3 linked regions of the Cellulophaga sp. L1A9 genome follow. The protein of the gene in region 3 interacts with the protein of the main gene of each other region in a pairwise test. Links are inferred from orthologs where the notes say so. Each region holds a gene or a part of one and is shown on either strand. Other genes may lie near its edges. The genes, in order: GQR94_RS18520, GQR94_RS14170 and GQR94_RS19615.

Region 1 (6,002 bases), 270 kb from region 3 along the record:
ACGGAAGAAGGAATTGTTTATGAAACGATTGATGGTCAACAACGTTTAACAACGCTAAATATTTTGTTTTCAGTTTTAAAAAATGAATTTGATATTCATATTAATAACTATAAAACAAATCTTCATTTTGATAGTAGACCAATGTCTTCCTATACTTTAGAGCATATTTATAATAAGACTAAAAAAGAAGATGTAAATAAGTCTGAAAAAAAGTTAAATGTTAGAATTACAGATGCATATACCATTGCTAAAAATGAATTAAATAAAATTAAAAAGGCTAATCATTTAGAACAGTTTGTTAATTATTTAAAGGCAAATGTTATTATTCTAAGAGTTCCTGTGCCTGTGGATACAGATTTAAATCATTACTTCGAGATAATGAATAATCGTGGAGAGCAGCTAGAAAAGCATGAAGTGTTAAAAGCTAAAATGCTAAAGGTATTTAGCAAAGAAAAAAAGGCAAGCCACGTTTTTAATACCATTTGGGAAACTTGTGCTAATATGGAGAAATATGTACAGCATGGTTTTAATACAGAGGTGCGCACTGCTCTTTTTGGAAAAGATTGGAATCATTTTGAAGCAGAAGTTTTTGAAGATGTTATCAATAGTTTTAATTCTAAAGTTGAGGTAGATAATACTGCATTAACTATTGAGGCTTTATTAAAGGATAAACAACAAATAGAAATAATAAAGGAAGAGGACGATGATTCTCCAGAACGCTTTAATTCTGTAATTAACTTTTCAAATTTCTTATTACATATTTTAAGAATATTAGTTAATAATAATTCTAATTATGAATCGCTTTTAGAGAATGAGAAAGATGTTCCATTAGACGATAAAAGACTAATTGAAACTTTTGATTTTTTCTTAAATGAAGAGGATAAAAACAAGAAAAAAGCATTTGTTGAAGATTTTGTCTTTTTATTATTAAAGGGCAAGCACTATTACGATAAATATATTATTAAACGTAATTTAAAAGATGATAAATGGAGTCTAAAATATTTAAAAGTAGAGTATTATAATAAAAAAGCGTCTCATCAATACAAAAACAGTTTAGACATTAATAATAAATCAATTTTAATGTTATTGTCAATGTTTCATGTGTCTGCACCTACATTAATTTATAAACATTGGTTAAATGCTGCATTAAATTATTTGCTGGATGATAGTAAAGAAGAAATTGATGGAGAAGATTACATCCATTATTTAGAAGACTTAAGTGATACATATTTATATGATCGTTTTCTAGCTAAAGAAGAAAAAGATTACTTTAATATTATTTATAAAAATGACGCTTATCCTAGTACTAATAAAGATGACTTAGATACATTTAAACTTAACGAAGGTACAAGCGTAGAAAATTTTATATTCAATCGTTTAGATTATTTACTTTGGAAACAAGATCAAGAAAAAGACAATAAACAATTTTCCGATTTTAGTTTTTCTTTCCGTACTTCTGTAGAGCATTACTATCCACAAAACCCAATGGAAGGACAAGATGTATTAGATATCAATACATTAGATAATTTTGGAAACTTATGCTTAATAAGTAGAAATAAAAACTCTAAATTAAGCAACTACATGCCAACCGCCAAAAAGGAGCATTATGCTAAAAGAGGTAGTATAGAAAGCATAAAACAACAAATTATGATGCAAGAAAAGCATTGGCAAGAGAATGAAATTAAGGAGCACGCAAAAAAAATGATAGAAACACTTTTAACAACAAGAATATAAATGGCATTATCCACACAAGAAATAGTAAACAAACTCTGGAACCTTTGTAACGTATTACGTGACGATGGTATTACATATCACCAATATCTAAACGAGTTAACCTTTATTCTGTTCCTTAAAATGGCAGAAGAAACCGATTATAACGATAAGTTGCCACAAGGCTACCGTTGGGAAGACCTAAAACATAAAGAAGGGATAGAACTATCTACATTTTACAAAGAGTTGTTATTGCATTTAGGAACCAAAACAACAGGTAACATTCAGAAAATATACAACAACGCACAAACCAGTATACAAGAACCTGCCAACCTGCGTAAAATTATAAAGCACATAGATGAACTCGATTGGTTTGAAGCCAAAGACGAAGGTCTAGGCGAAATGTACGAGGGTTTACTAGAAAAAAATGCGAGCGAGAAAAAATCGGGAGCAGGACAATACTTTACACCAAGACCATTAATTAATGTGATGGTACGTTTAATGGATCCTAAAGTAGGCGAGCGCCTTAACGATCCTGCCTGTGGTACGTATGGCTTTATGATTGCTGCACACCATTATATTAGAAATCATAATGATATTTATACTCTTGATGATGCACAAAACCATCACTTGCTAAATGAGCAATATTCTGGTTGCGAGTTGGTGGGCGATACACACCGTTTAGCCATGATGAATTCATTTCTACATGGTATGGGTGGTAACATAGCTTTACAAGATTCGTTAAGCAGCTATGGCGAAAGCATAAAAAATAAAGACCTCGTTTTAGCAAACCCCCCATTTGGAACAAAAAAAGGAGGCGACCGACCAACCAGAACCGATTTAGTGTACCCAACAAGTAACAAGCAATTAAATTTCTTACAGGGTATTTACCGTAGTTTACACACAAGAGGAGGTGCAAGAGCAGCCGTAGTATTACCAGATAATGTATTATTTGAAGATGGCGACGGACAAAACGTGCGTAAAGATCTGATGGAAAAATGTAATTTACACACTATTCTACGTTTACCAACAGGTATTTTTTACGCAGCAGGTGTAAAAACAAACGTGTTGTTTTTTGAGCGTGGTACCATAGATAAAGCCAATACTAAGGACGTATGGTTTTACGATATGCGTACCAACATGCCCAACTTTGGGAAACGTACGCCATTTACCGAAAGCTATTTTGAAGACTTCGAAAAAGCCTACACAGCAGAAGACCGAACCAAAATTAAAGATGAACGCTTTAGTTGTATTTCCAGAGATTTTATTGCCAAAAAGAACGATTCTTTAGATTTAGGTTTAATTGCAGACGATAGCATTACCAAAGCCGAAGACATTGGCGAACCTATAGACATTGCCAAAGAAGCCTTAACAGAATTAACCAGCATTACCAAGGAGTTGAATGCCATAATTAAAGCATTAAACTAGATGGAAAATAAGTCACCAAAGAATTGGGTTGAAACTAAACTAGATGAAGTTGTACTTTCTAAAAAGGGAAAGAAACCGAAAATTCTAAATGAAGTTGAATTTGAAGGTTCTGTGCCTTATCTAGATATTAAGGCTTTTGAAAAGAATGAAATTAGAAGATATGCAGATGTCGAATCTTCTAATTTAATAATTGAATCTGAAATTGGTATTGTTTGGGATGGAGCAAGAAGTGGTTGGGTAAGTAAAGGGAAAAAAGGAGCAGTTGGTTCTACAATAGCTATTGTAAAGCCAATAAATATTGACTCTGATTTTTTATATAGATTTCTTCAATCAAAATTTGATTATTTAAATACAAATACAAGAGGGACAGGGATTCCTCACGTAGATCCGAAAGTTTTATGGAATATAGATTTTCCACTTCCACCACTAGCAGAACAACAGCGCATTGTTGCCAAACTAGACGATTTATTTGGGCATTTAGATACTCTTAAAACCCGTTTAAAAAGCATACCACAAATCCTTAAAAACTTTAGACAAGCGGTGTTAACCCAAGCGGTAACTGGTAAACTTACTGAGGCATGGCGTGTTGGGAAGGAGTTGGATTCTTATTTGAAAATAATTATTAAAAACAGAAAGGAGTATTATATAAAAAGAATTGAAAGCGCAAAGATTAATGGTGATAGAAAGCCAAAAAAATTAGATGAAACAGATTTCGAATTTTATAATTACGAATCAAATGTTAAAATGCCAAAAGGTTGGAAATTAGCTAATTTAAAAAATATTGCAGATTTATTGACTGATGGAGAACATGCAACACCTAGAAGGACAGAAAGTGGGTATTATTTATTGTCAGCTAGAAATGTTCGAGATGGTTTTATCTCTTTAGAAAAAGTTGATTATGTTCCTGAAGACGAATATTTAAGAATTAAAAAGAGATGTAATCCAGAATTTAAAGATGTTCTAATCTCTTGCTCAGGTTCAGTTGGTAGGGTTTCAACAGTACCTAAAGATTTGGAATTCGTTATGGTACGAAGTGCTGCTTTAGTGAAGTTGCAATCAAATAAAGAGATTTCCAAATTTGTAGAGCTTTCGCTAAGATCAAGAGTTGTACAAAATCAAATTTTAACACTTCAAAAATCAACTGCTCAGGCAAATCTTTTCTTGGGGCAAATTGGAAAAATTGTTATTCCAATACCTTCGAAAGAAGAACAAACCGAAATCGTAAAACGTGTAGAACATTTATTTGCTAAAGCAGATACTATAGAAGCTCAATACCAAAGCCTAAAAACAAAAATAGACAGTTTACCACAAGCCATATTAGCCAAAGCCTTTGAAGGTGAGTTGGTAGAGCAGTTAGATACAGATGGTGATGCTAAGGAGTTGTTGGAGGAGATACTGAAGTTGAAAGCGGAGGAAAAAAAGAAACCAAGAAAAAAATCAACGAAGAAAAGTAATATTAAGATTTCAAAAAAGAAAATAATAAAACCAAATCCTGAATTTCCTCTTTATTCAGTTTTGTTAAATTATTCAAAAGGTTTATCCGAAAAAGAATTGTATAAACTTTCTGGTTTGACCCAACATTTGTTTTTAACTCAATTTGATAAGGAACTTGAATCAGGTATGATTAAATATGATGTTGAAAACAAAATATTGGTTAAGGTGGTGAGCAAATGAGAATAAATAAATTATATATTCATAAATATAAAAATCTAAAAGAATTCAAAATAGATTTTTCTAACTCTTATTACATAAGTGTATTACTTGGTAAGAATGGAACTGGAAAATCTAATTTTTTTGAGTTCCTAACTATTGTTTTTAAATGTTTGGATTTAGCTGATAGTCCAGCTACATTTAAAGAGTTTTTTAAAAATGAACTTCAATCTATGAGTGAGGTTTATACCGATTTTAGTTTAGATTATACTATTAATAGTAATAAAGTTAGAATAGTACTAGAGGGTAATGATTTGAAAATTAGAGATGTAATACGTACTTCTAGCATGCCGTTTTCACAATTTTCATCAAAAAAAGAACAACTATTTCCTTCTCATGTGATAGGGTATTATTCTGGAAGAAACGGAAGGTTTGAAGGATTATTTGATAAACATATTGCGGATGCAGAACAAGCTATTATAGATGTTAAAAATGCACAGGATAAAAAAGATGATCAGGAACTTAAAGCTTATCAGGAAGGAATTATAATTCCTGAAAAAGATAAAGTGATAATTCCAGAGGAGATTTTTAGAAACTTGTTTTTTGCAAAACATCAATACTCACAACTATTGTTATTAACTCTATTTGCGTTTAAAAATAAAAATAGTGCGATTGATGTTTTGCTAAAAGAATACCTCAAAATTGATGGATTTCAGCAGTTCTCGTTGACTTTAAAAAGCCCAGAATTTAATTCCAAAATTTCATATGATGATGGTGTCGAAAAATTTTGGGGAGCAGCAGGTTCTGCATTAGATAGTGCTTCTTTTTTATATCGTATTTCTAAAAGATCATTAATACTTCCAATTGAGCAGGTAAATGCTATGAACATTAAAAGCTCAAAAAAAGAAGCAATTACTTTTTTAGTAAATGCAGAAAAATTTATTGAAGAAGTTACTGAAGAGTATGACAATGATATGGCTGAAACATTCCGTCACTTGGAGAGTTTGTATCTATCGGATTTATTACAAGAAATTGTTCTTGATGTAAAACGAGGAGAAGATATTATATCATTTTCTAATTTAAGTGAGGGAGAGCAGCAAATGATAGCAACATTAGGGTTGATGATTATTACAGGTACAAAAAATAGTTTGTATTTACTTGATGAACCAGATACGCATCTTAACCCTAAATGGCAAAGAGAATACATAAACATT
Region 2 (5,696 bases), 1.2 Mb from region 3 along the record:
TCTTTGATTATATTATTATTGATGAATCTCATCGTTCAGGAGCAGATTCATATATTAGATTAATAAAATATTTCAATCCGAGATTTCTTCTTGGTATGACTGCAACACCAGACAGAACAGACGATAAAGACATTTATAGTTTGTTTGACCATAATATAGCTTATGAGATTAGACTAAATAAGGCAATGGAAGAAGATATGCTTATTCCTTTCCATTATTATGGTGTAACAGATTTATCAGTAAATGATGAAATACTTGAAAAAGAATCAGATTTCAAACTTTTAACAGCAGACGAAAGAGTCAATAAAATTATTTCTAAAATTGAATTTTATGGTTCCGACAATGGAATAACAAGAGGTCTAATTTTTTGTTCTAAAAAAATTGAAGCCAAAGAATTATCAGACAAATTCAATCAAAAAGGCTACAAAACAATTGCTTTAACAGGAGATAGTTCAGAACAGGAAAGAACAAATGCCATAGAACTATTAGAAAGTGATGATTTAACAATAAAATTAGATTACATATTTACTATTGACATTTTTAATGAAGGAATTGATATACCAAAAATCAATCAAGTCATAATGATTCGCCCAACCCAATCTGCAATAATATTCATACAGCAATTAGGACGAGGATTAAGAAAGACAGACAACAAATATTATTTAACAATCATTGATTTTATTGGCAACTATAAAAATAATTATTTAATTCCAATAGCTTTATATGGGGACACCTCCTTTAATAAAGACAAAATAAGAAAATTAATTTCAGAGGGTAGTAGTATGATTCCAGGAGAATCAACTATTAATTTTGATGAAATCACTAAAGAAAGAATCTATGCTTCCATTGATTCAGCGACAATGCAACTGTTATCTGATTTAAAAATAGATTACAATAATTTAAAAAGTAGGATTGGACGTATTCCCATGATGATGGACTTTGTAAACAATGAAGCCAGAGAGCCTTTCTCATTCATTGAATACTCGAAGTCGTACTTTAATTTCATCAACAAAGTAGACAAAACATTTGATAAATCTTTAGACAAAAAGCTATCTGAATTATTAGAGCTTTTTTCCAAAGAAATTAACAACGCAAAAAGAATTGAAGAAAGTATTATCCTAAAGGAACTACTAAATAATCACGAGTTAAGTATTTCAAATTTAAATGAATTAATATTTGAGAAATATCAATATAAACCAAGTGCTGAAACTATAAAATCCTGTATTTCAAATATCAATTTCAGCTTTATCCGAAAGGAAGAAAAAATCATCTTTATTGAAAGTAACAAACTCAAATTTCACGATGAATTTGTTAAGTTACTTTCAAACACTACTTTTAGTGAGTTCTTACTTGATTCTATAACTTACTCAATACACACCTTCAATAAAAATTTCAACAAAGATAATTACAGAGATGGACTATTACTTTTCAACAAGTATAGTCGTAAAGATGTTTGTAGATTATTGAACTGGGAAAATGATGTTAGTAGTACTGTTTATGGTTACAGAACAAGAAATGAAATTACTCCTTGTTTTGTTACTTATCATAAATCTGATGATATTGAAGACACCATAAAGTATAATGACTACTTCGTTTCCCCATCGGTTTTCGCTTGGGAATCCCGGTCAAACAGAAAATTATCAAGTCAAGAAATAAAAAATGTAGTCGCTTCAAAGCGAATATTATTATTCGTAAAAAAAGAAGATGCAGAAGGGACTGACTTCTATTTCATGGGAGATGTATCGATTATAAAGAATTCTATTCAGCAAGCAGAAATGCCTGATTCTCAAAAACCAGTTGTCCACTTTAAGTTTCAATTAGAACAACCAGTAAAAGACGACTTATACAATTACATAACAGCCGTTAACAGAGAGAAACTTGCTCCAAATAATTTTAAAACCGCAGTAAAATCAAAAGTAGAAGAAAAAGTATCTGAATTTACAGTTCCTCTATACAACTTTTACGCAGCAGCTGGTAGCTTTAGTGAAATGCAAGATGAAAAAGAATATAAACTAACATCTGTTCCCCAAAGATATGCATCAGATGATTATTTCGCTTGTAAAGTAATTGGAAAATCAATGAATAAAATTATTCCAAATAACTCAATATGCTTATTCAAAAAAAATGTAACAGGTTCTCGCACTGGGAAAATTTTACTAATAGAAAATAGAGATGCCTTTGACCCTGATTTTAATTCTGCATTTACCGTTAAAACATATATAAGTAAAAAAACTATTACAGATGAAGGTTGGCAACATGATTCAATTATATTGAAACCTAACTCGTATGACGATAGTTTTAAAAGTATAATAATCAATGAAGACAATAGTAAAGAAATGAGAATTATTGGCGAGTTTGTTGAAGTTCTAAAATAAAAAAAAGGCCACTCATCACTGAGTAGCCTTTCATATATCTTGTGTTGTTTTCCTTAGAAAATCTCTCTTCCAGAAAAATGGAAAGCTCCTTCTAAAGCAGCATTCTCATCACTATCAGAACCATGTACTGCATTCTCACCAAGAGATGTAGCAAACATTTTACGGATAGTACCATCTGCAGCCTCAGCTGGGTTAGTTGCACCAATTAAAGCTCTAAAGTCTTCAACAGCATTATCTTTTTCTAAAATAGCAGCAACGATTGGTCCTCTAGACATAAAGTCTACCAATTCTCCGTAAAAAGGACGCTCACTATGAACAGCGTAAAACGCTTGAGCATCTCTTTTGCTTAATTGCGTATATTTCATAGCTACAATCTTAAAACCAGCAGCATTAATTTTGTCTAGAATAGCACCAATATGTCCGTTTTGCACAGCATCTGGCTTAAGCATTGTAAATGTTCTATTTGTCATTTTCTTTGAATTTTGTGCAAAAGTACTATTTTAAATACATTCTACAATAAATTAATACAAAACCGAAGGTAAGTTAACGATTATTTAAACCCTTGTGCTAAGATACCCAAGACTTTACCTTCATCGCCTATCATTTTGAATGTAATAGTAGCTGTTTCAAAATTAAAACTCAAGGTTCCAAAACTTACCACAGAAACTACCTCCCCTACCCGGTACGGATTAGGTTCTCCCGAATACGAAGAATACACATGGGTAAGTCCGCTACTCGTAAAATCTATCAAAGGATATGCTACCCCCTCAATAGTCGTTTTTGAAAATTCAGAGATATGCCTGTCTCCTGATAACACCACTACACCTTCTGCTTTAGACGTGGCAATTAGTTTTTCTAATTTGTCTACTTCATGCGGAAAATTACCCCATGTTTCAAAACCATGCTCATTAGACAATACTTGTATGCTACTCACTAAAATATTAAAATCTGCCGTACTCGTATTCAATTCATCCTCCAACCATGCCCATTGTGCTTTCCCTAAAACAGTACCTTCCCCATAGCTATTTGGTTTCGTCCTTTTTTTAGTAACCGTATCTTTAGTTAATGCTGTTCTAAAATAACGCGTATCTAACACCAATACTTTTACACTTCCTTTAGGCGTATCATATGTATGTGCCGCATACACGCCTTCTTGCGTTCTACGCGGGCTATCTTTTGCTACCTTAAAGAAATCTAGAAATACTTGCTGACTTTCTTTTTTAAAGATATACTCTACACCTCCATCGTTTAGTCCATAATCATGATCATCCCAAGTACCAATCACAGGAACTTGTGTTCTTAATTTCTGATAGCCTAAAACACTGTCCTGGCTTTCATAAAACTGCTGAAGCTCTTGCATGTCATTGGTATCTGCATAAACATTATCGCCACCCCATATCCATACATCAGGATTAGTGTTTAAGATATCATCCCATAATAAGTTTGGAATAGCACTCTTGTTACAGGAACCAAAAGCAATGGTAAAATCGGCCCTCTCAGTCGTAGCCTCGTCAGTTGTAGCTGTTTGAGCATACCCTAGGGATAGACCGAATAAAATAAACACCGCATTGAATACTATTTGTAATCTCTTCATTTTTAAATATTGTCTCCTTACAAAAATAGCAATTTCCACAGTACCACTATAGTATAAAATAGTATCTTTGCCGCCATGAATTCAGAGGATATTAGTAAAGTTAAGGAGCTACTTAGCGTTCCGCAAAAAATTGTAATTATACCACACAAAAACCCTGACGGCGATGCTATTGGTTCTACCTTAGGGCTTTGGCATTACTTAAAAAACAATGGGCAAGACGCTACCGTTATTAGCCCTAATGATGCGCCAAAATTTTTAAAATGGATGCCTGGTAGTGCTACTATTCTAAATTTTGAAGCAGAAAATTCACAAGCTAAAAAAGCAATTACAGAAGCAACCCTAATTTTTACTTTAGATTTTAATCATTTAGGACGCGTGGGTCAAATGCATTCTTTTCTAGAAGAAGCTGCTGCTACTTTTATCATGATAGACCACCACCAAGAACCTTCTGACTATGCTTTAGTAACTTATTCTGATGTTACGATGAGTTCTACCTGTGAGATGGTTTTTAATTTCATAGATTATTTAGGTGATACCGATAAAATTACGCCAGAGATTGCAAATTGCCTGTATACAGGGATTATGACAGATACTGGTTCGTTTAAATATTCATCGACCACGAGTAAAACGCATAGGATAGTAGCAGAGCTTATTGATAAAGGTGCAGAAAACACCCGCATACATAATCTTGTTTATGACACCAACTCCCCAAGTAGACTACACCTATTAGGCTGTGCACTTAAAAATATGGTGATTCTTGAGGAATTTAATACGGCATACATTACCCTTAGTCAAGATGAATTAGATACGTATAAATACCAAAAAGGTGATACAGAAGGGTTTGTAAATTATGGTCTTACCTTAGAAGGGATAAGGTTTGCTGTTATTTTTATTGAAAATAGAGAGGAAGGAATTATAAAAATATCATTTAGGTCTGAAGGCGATTTTTCTGTGAATGAATTTGCACGTGCTTATTTTCATGGAGGCGGACATAATAATGCTGCTGGAGGAAAAAGCGACCTTTCATTAAAAGAAACTGCAGACTATTTTGTAAACTTGTTACCGAAACATTTAAAAGAATTGACCAAGTAATGAAGTACCTGTTTTATTTAAGTGCGTTTTTTTTACTTTTCATTAGTTGCGAAGAGCCTATTGCGCGTAGACCTGTTCGTGTCTCTTCTCCAAAACTGATAAAATCTACAGTAGAACGCAATAAAGATCTTTTAGCGTTGGAAGAAAAAATCATAAACGGATTGGTAAAAAAAGATACCATACATACGTATGAACCTACAACTACGGGGTCATGGTTTTATTACGAAACTAAAAACGATTCTTTACCGTACCTACCGCAAGAAGAAGATGTGGTTACCTTAACCTACAATATCATGACGCTTACCAATGACACCATCTATTCTGCCAAAGAAATTGGAGTACAACATATAAAAGTAAATAAACCTAGCTTGTTTAAAGGCTTGCGAAAAACATTTACACTGTTAAGAGAAAATGAAAAAGCTACTTTTATTTTTCCATCTTCCTTAGCGTTTGGATACCACGGGGACGACAATAAGATTAACCCGAATACTCCGATTAAATCATCAGTAGAAATTATAAAAATCGATAAATTCAAAACAAATAAATAGTCTTAAAAAAATGAAAAATATTCTTAGTTTATTTCTTATAGCAACTGTTTTAGTAAGCAGTTGTAAGTCTAGTAAAACGGCAGATTT
Region 3 (5,923 bases):
CCGATACTAATGGTCGCTTCTTTTTATCTTGAAAATACTTTAATGATGCGTCATTAAGTTTATTCCCTAAGTAAATCATACGTTGACTAGAATCATACAATTCCTGATAATTCTCAAGCTTAGATTTTACTTTAGTGTTTAATTCTTCAAAACGTTGTGCTTCACTACGTGCTTTTGTTTCTTCTTCCCTTAGCTTAGTTCCTGTTTTCACCATAGAACTACGCTCTTTCTGTAATTTAGCAATCGTAGCATCAAAACGCACTTTACCGCTTTCTATTTTCTTTTTTGCTCGGTTTATTAAGCTATATGGAATTCCGTTTTTCTGTGCGACCTCAAAAGTAAAAGAACTTCCTGCTTGTCCTAATGCAAGTTGATAGGTAGGCTCCAAAGTGTTAGAATCAAACAACATATTTGCATTAGTAGCATGAGGTAATTCATTTGCCAAAAGCTTTAAGTTGGAGTAGTGGGTTGTAATAACACCATAGGAACCTCGTTCATAAAATACTTCAAGAAAAATTTCAGCTAATGCGCCCCCTAATTCGGGATCACTACCTGTTCCAAATTCATCAATTAAAAACAACGTTTTATCATCACACTTACGCAAAAAGTAGTTCATGTTCTTGAGTCGATAACTATACGTACTTAGATGATTTTCAATAGATTGATTGTCCCCGATATCTGTTAGAATTCTATTAAATAAGGTTACTTTACTACGTTCATGAACAGGAATTAACAATCCACTTTGAAGCATTACTTGAAGTATCCCTAAGGTTTTTAAGGTGATACTTTTTCCTCCAGCATTGGGACCTGAAATAACGATAATTCTATTTTCGTCATGAAGCCCTATGGTCTGTGGATATGTTTTTTCTTTTTTACGTTTATTTGTTAAATAGAGGAGTGGGTGGTAAGCATCTCTTAAATATAACTCATTAGTATCACTAAATTCTGGCAAGACCGCATCCATTTCCATAGCATACTTTGCCTTTGCTGCAGTAATATCTATGTGCGCTAAGAAATCTTGATATATAGACAGTTCAGGAATAAAAGGAGTAATATGTGCAGTTAGCGCTCTAAGAATGCGTTGAATTTCTTCTCGTTCTTCAAATTCTAAATTATTTAATTGGCGACTAAATTGTAAAGCAGCTTCTGGCTCTATATACACAATACTCCCTGTTTTAGAAGTACCCATAACGGCGCCTTTCACTTTTTTACGGTTCATTGCTTTTACGGCTAAAACACGACGGTTGTCTACAACAGATTCTCTAATTTCATCTAAAAAATCTGAAGCTTGGTACATGGTTAAGGCACGTGCAAAACTTTGATTTATTTTCCCTTTTAATCCATTAATTTCTGACCTGATAATCCGTAAATTATCTGAAGCATTATCTTTAATTTCTCCAAACTTATCAATCACAGCATCAATTTGTGCTGGGATCTCTACATTTAACTCTACATCTTCAGAGGCTTGAAAAAGTAATGGATAGTAGTCTTTAAATTTCTTTAAAAATTTTTTAAGCGTATTTACAGTGCTACAGATATTACCAATTTTACGAAAACCAGAGATTTCTATCGTAGCATTTTCAATTTTCAAAAGTTTCAACTCCTGATTTATAGCATCAAAACCGTGATTAGGAATCCGGTTATCATTGGAAAAGGAGGCTACATATTCAGAAGTTTGCCCTAAGTGGATTAGGATCAGTTCTTTTGATCTTAGCGGAACTATTTTTAAAGCATTTTCTTTACCTTGTTCGGTATTACAACGTGCCGCAATATGGTTTAGAACCGTATAAAATTCTAAATCTTTTAATGTCTTATCGTTTATCTTATTCATTCTTTTTCAAAGATACATTGAAAAAAATATTTCACTATAAATTCTAAAATTAATTCACTTTTCGTCTAACTAAAACTATAGCTACAAAGTATCGTATATGCAATAAAAAAAAGGTTTTGGAGTTTATTATACATCAGTTACGATACATTTTTGTAACAATATTAAACAGATTTATTATCGTATGAAAAATCAAATTAAACCCTTCCTCTATCTAGGTATAGCACTATTTATATCTGCATGTGCCTCCACCAATAAAATGACCATGGGGGTAACTACACCCGCAAAAGTGCACCTTTCTTCAGAGGTTAAAACCATAGGAATTATAAATAGAAGCGAACCTTCTAAAGGAAACAAAGGCTTAGACAAAATAGATCAAATACTTTCTGCGGAGGGCTTAAACCTAGATAAAAAAGGTTCTGAAGCCGCTATAAGTTCATTTGCTTCAGAATTAGAAATGATAAAAACTCTAGATGAAATTAAAATTCTAGAAAACATAGAAGAAGTTAAAAGCGGTTTGGGTGTTTTACCAGCAACTTTATCATGGGAAACCATAGAAAAGCTTTGTGAGGAATTTGACGTAGCTGTTATATTTTCACTAGCATTTTATGATACAGATACAAAATCATCATTTAAAGTAACCACAATGCCTCTTGAAAATAATCTAGGGGTTAAAGTAAATGTACCCGCACAGGAAGTAACTCTAAATACCCTTGTTAATTGCGGGTGGCGTGTATATGATCCCGCAACAAAATTAATACTTGATGAGAAAAATTACACTAAAGAAATGATTTTTCACGGTCAAGGTATTAATCCTTTAAAAGCTGTTGAAGCCGTAAAACAGCGTAATGAAACCATTCAAGAGTATAGTAGAAACGTGGGTATTGCTTATGCCCAACGTTTAATTCCTAATAAAGTAAGGATATCAAGAGAGTATTACATGTCTGGTACCGACAGTTTTAAAGTAGCACACCGTAGAGCCCTGACTGGCGATTGGGATGGTGCTGCCGAACTTTGGAAACAAGAATTAACTAATCAAGACTTAAAAATTCAAGGAAGAGCCAATTACAACATGGCCATTAGTAGTGAGATTGATGGCGATTTAGATCGTGCCATTGCGTATGCATCAAAAGCATACACGGACTCCAAGGATAAATTAGCATTAGATTACGTCAATGTTCTTAAATATAGAGTACAACAAAACAATGTGCTAGATCAACAGCGCTCCAACTAAAGGAGAAGTTTATATTTTGTTATTTTTGATTCCAAAACAAACGGAAATATGACTTGGAATATTCACAAAAGCTGGAAAGCGCACTTAGAACAAGAATTTAATGCGCCATATTTTAAAGAACTTACCACTTTTGTAACAGAAGAATACCAAGCATATACCTGTTACCCAAAACAAGAAGAAATATTTGCCGCATTTAATCATTGCTCTTTTGAAGAAACCAGGGTGGTTATCATTGGCCAAGATCCGTATCATGGACCAAACCAAGCCAATGGCTTATGTTTCTCTGTTCATGATGGTGTACCGCATCCACCTTCATTAAAAAATATCTTCAAAGAATTATCTACGGATATTGGAAAACCCTATCCCACATCTGGTAATCTAGAAAATTGGGCTAATCAAGGAGTCTTACTACTAAATGCAACGTTAACTGTACGAGCTCATGAAGCTGGGAGTCATCAAAATAAGGGGTGGGAAACTTTTACAGATGCAGTGATCAAAAAAATTAGCGAAGAAAAAACAGCCGTTATTTTTTTGTTGTGGGGAGGATTTGCAAAAAAGAAATCAAAACTTATTGACGAAAATAAACATCATATATTGACGTCTGGACATCCGTCTCCATTAAGTGCCAATAGGGGCTATTGGTTTGGCAACAAATGCTTTAGCACCACCAATAGTATTTTAAGAAAAATACACAAAGAACCTATAGCGTGGTAACTAAAATTTAATCCACCTAAAACCTCAGAAAATTCTAAATTTCATTTATCATATTGTTTGGTTTCTGTGTCAATTATAATTAAATTGTTATAAGTCAATAAGTTATTATAACTATTCCGAAGATTTAACGTCAAAATTATTAAGAATCTTTAAAAATTATGTAACTATCCATTATTTATTCCATTTAAAAATAAATTCTCAATATTTTTGACCCAACCAAAAAACACGAACCAAAATGAATTTAAAATCTATTTTACTTGTAGATGATGATGAATCTACAAATTTTATAAATAGTGTATTTATAAAAAAACTCGATATCGATGTAGATGTCTATAAAGCTTTAAATGGAGAAGAAGCCTTAGAGATTTTGGAAGAAAGTTCTGACGATTCTGACTTTTTCCCTTGTTTAATTACTTTAGATATTAATATGCCTATCATGAACGGTTGGGCATTTTTAGAGCGCTATAAAAAACTATCACCAAGCATCAAGAACAATTGCATTATTGTAATGACTACGGTGAGTGAAGATGATAAAGATTTAATTAGAGCAACAAATAATGAAGACGTAAAAGAATTTTTTCAAAAGCCTATGTCCGATGAAAAATTTAGTTCTTTACTAAACAAATATTTTATTTTATAAATATCGTACTAGCGCTTCAAGAGTAATGCTTCTGGTTGTAATTTTTTATCAATCAGGTCTAAATCAAATAAAGTATCCTGAACTTTCTTAAGTGTTGAATTTTTTAGTTCTGACTGGCTCCATTTTGTAATGGCTAGCCATTCTTTGATATCCTCTAACTTTTGACCATACGCATTAGCGAGCGTTTTATCTATGCTCGGAATATTCTTAAATTCTTCGGTATATAGATTAATTACCTCCGTGATATGGTGTATTAAACTGGTGTTTTCTGCTATAAACTTATCCGTAGCGGCTATTACAAAGCACGGCCAAGGTGTAGGGACATCATCAATTCGCCTAAATACTCCACGATCTACAACAGGTTTCGTGGTAAACCTTTCCCACAGGAAGTAATCCGCAGTTTTATTGGTCAAGGCATCAATAGCCCCCTCTAAATTATTAATTACTTCAAATTTCAATTTTTTTGGATCCCAACCTTGATTGTCAGCATTTACATATGCCATAAGGTGACTTCCGCTTCCAAACCTACTAATTGCTGCTGTGCTATCTTTTATGTCTGAAATGGTCTTATAATTACTAGCTGCTGCCACATGAATACCCCAAAGTAGGGGAGTAGAAATAAATTCTTGAACAATTTTTGCTGGATTTCCAGCAGAAATACTTTTAACAATACCTTCTGTTAGAATAATGGCTAAATCCGTTTCATCGGTTTCAAGCATTTGACACATTTTACCTGTGCCTTCAGGAATATCTGTCCAACTTAAATCAATACCCCGTTCTTTAAAAGCATTTTCTTCAATAGCCATATGCCAAGGAAGATTAAAATGTTCTGGAACACCAATAATTCTAACTTTTTTCATTTATTCCGTCAATTTTTTTAAAGCATATTCTATTAATTTTTCGGTAGCTGCTGTAGGATTTGTTAAAAACTCTCCAGTACTTCTATTTGCTAGAATACAATTTAACGATACCGCTCTATGTCCAAGTAATTTAGCCAAACCATAGATTCCCGAAGTTTCCATCTCCAGGTTGGTTATTTTTAAACCCTTATAGTCAAAAGAGGCTAATTTGGCATTTAGATTTTCATCTTCCGTTTTTAAGCGCAGTTTACGCCCCTGTGGACCATAAAAACCAACATTCGTTGCTGTAAACCCCTTGTGCATTTTATCAGACATAAACAGAGCGGCTAGGTCATGATCACAAGATACTACATAAGGCGTAGATTTATCTTTAGACCAATCCGTATGCTTCATAAAACTATTTTGTATCTCTTCATCTAAAATATGCTTGGCATCATAAAAGCGAAGCAAACTATCAAAACCAATAGCGCGCTCACTCAAGAGAAAATCACCAACTTCAATATGAGGTTGAATAGCACCAGTAGTCCCAATTCGTATAATATCTAGTTGTTTTTTTTGCTCATTAATGCTTCTGGTCTTAAAATTGATATTCACCAAGGCATCCAATTCATTCAGAACAATATCAATATTATCTGTTCCTATCCCTG

Evidence for each region.
Region 1: the proteins of GQR94_RS19615 (region 3) and GQR94_RS18520 interact in binary tests that used the Escherichia coli proteins (3 or more experiments, as listed by UniProt). The link is inferred for Cellulophaga sp. L1A9 from one-to-one orthologs.
Region 2: the proteins of GQR94_RS19615 (region 3) and GQR94_RS14170 interact in binary tests that used the Escherichia coli proteins (3 or more experiments, as listed by UniProt). The link is inferred for Cellulophaga sp. L1A9 from one-to-one orthologs.

Annotation. Positions count from the first base shown.
Region 1 is NZ_CP047027.1:4,213,042-4,219,043, forward strand. What follows is about bases 937-3,936. They hold GQR94_RS18520 (N-6 DNA methylase), read left to right. Parts: upstream 937-1,734; coding sequence 1,735-3,138; downstream 3,139-3,936. Other genes in these bases: GQR94_RS18515 (DUF262 domain-containing protein), read left to right, coding at 937-1,734; GQR94_RS18525 (restriction endonuclease subunit S), read left to right, coding at 3,139-3,936. Also shown: more of GQR94_RS18515, read left to right, coding at 1-936; more of GQR94_RS18525, read left to right, coding at 3,937-4,812; GQR94_RS18530 (AAA family ATPase), read left to right, coding at 4,809-6,002. UniProt on the Escherichia coli protein: The subtype gamma methyltransferase (M) subunit of a type I restriction enzyme. The M and S subunits together form a methyltransferase (MTase) that methylates A-2 on the top and A-3 on the bottom strand of the sequence 5'-AACN(6)GTGC-3'.
Region 2 is NZ_CP047027.1:3,231,103-3,236,798, reverse strand. What follows is about bases 1,138-3,831. They hold GQR94_RS14170 (nucleoside-diphosphate kinase), read right to left. Parts: upstream 2,846-3,831; coding sequence 2,429-2,845; downstream 1,138-2,428. Other genes in these bases: GQR94_RS14165 (alkaline phosphatase D family protein), read right to left, coding at 2,926-3,831; GQR94_RS14175 (DUF3427 domain-containing protein), read left to right, coding at 1,138-2,375. Also shown: more of GQR94_RS14175, read left to right, coding at 1-1,137; more of GQR94_RS14165, read right to left, coding at 3,832-3,969; GQR94_RS14160 (bifunctional oligoribonuclease/PAP phosphatase NrnA), read left to right, coding at 4,045-5,061; gliding motility-associated peptidyl-prolyl isomerase GldI, read left to right, coding at 5,061-5,609; GQR94_RS14150 (peptidylprolyl isomerase), read left to right, coding at 5,620-5,696. UniProt on the Escherichia coli protein: Major role in the synthesis of nucleoside triphosphates other than ATP. The ATP gamma phosphate is transferred to the NDP beta phosphate via a ping-pong mechanism, using a phosphorylated active-site intermediate.
Region 3 is NZ_CP047027.1:4,477,544-4,483,466, forward strand. The notes cover bases 2,023-4,943. They hold GQR94_RS19615 (uracil-DNA glycosylase), read left to right. Parts: upstream 2,023-3,110; coding sequence 3,111-3,776; downstream 3,777-4,943. Other genes in these bases: GQR94_RS19610 (DUF6340 family protein), read left to right, coding at 2,023-3,062; GQR94_RS19620 (response regulator), read left to right, coding at 4,012-4,416; GQR94_RS19625 (substrate-binding domain-containing protein), read right to left, coding at 4,425-4,943. Outside these bases: GQR94_RS19605 (DNA mismatch repair protein MutS), read right to left, coding at 1-1,831; more of GQR94_RS19610, read left to right, coding at 2,013-2,022; more of GQR94_RS19625, read right to left, coding at 4,944-5,276; GQR94_RS19630 (nucleoside phosphorylase), read right to left, coding at 5,277-5,923. UniProt on the Escherichia coli protein: Excises uracil residues from the DNA which can arise as a result of misincorporation of dUMP residues by DNA polymerase or due to deamination of cytosine.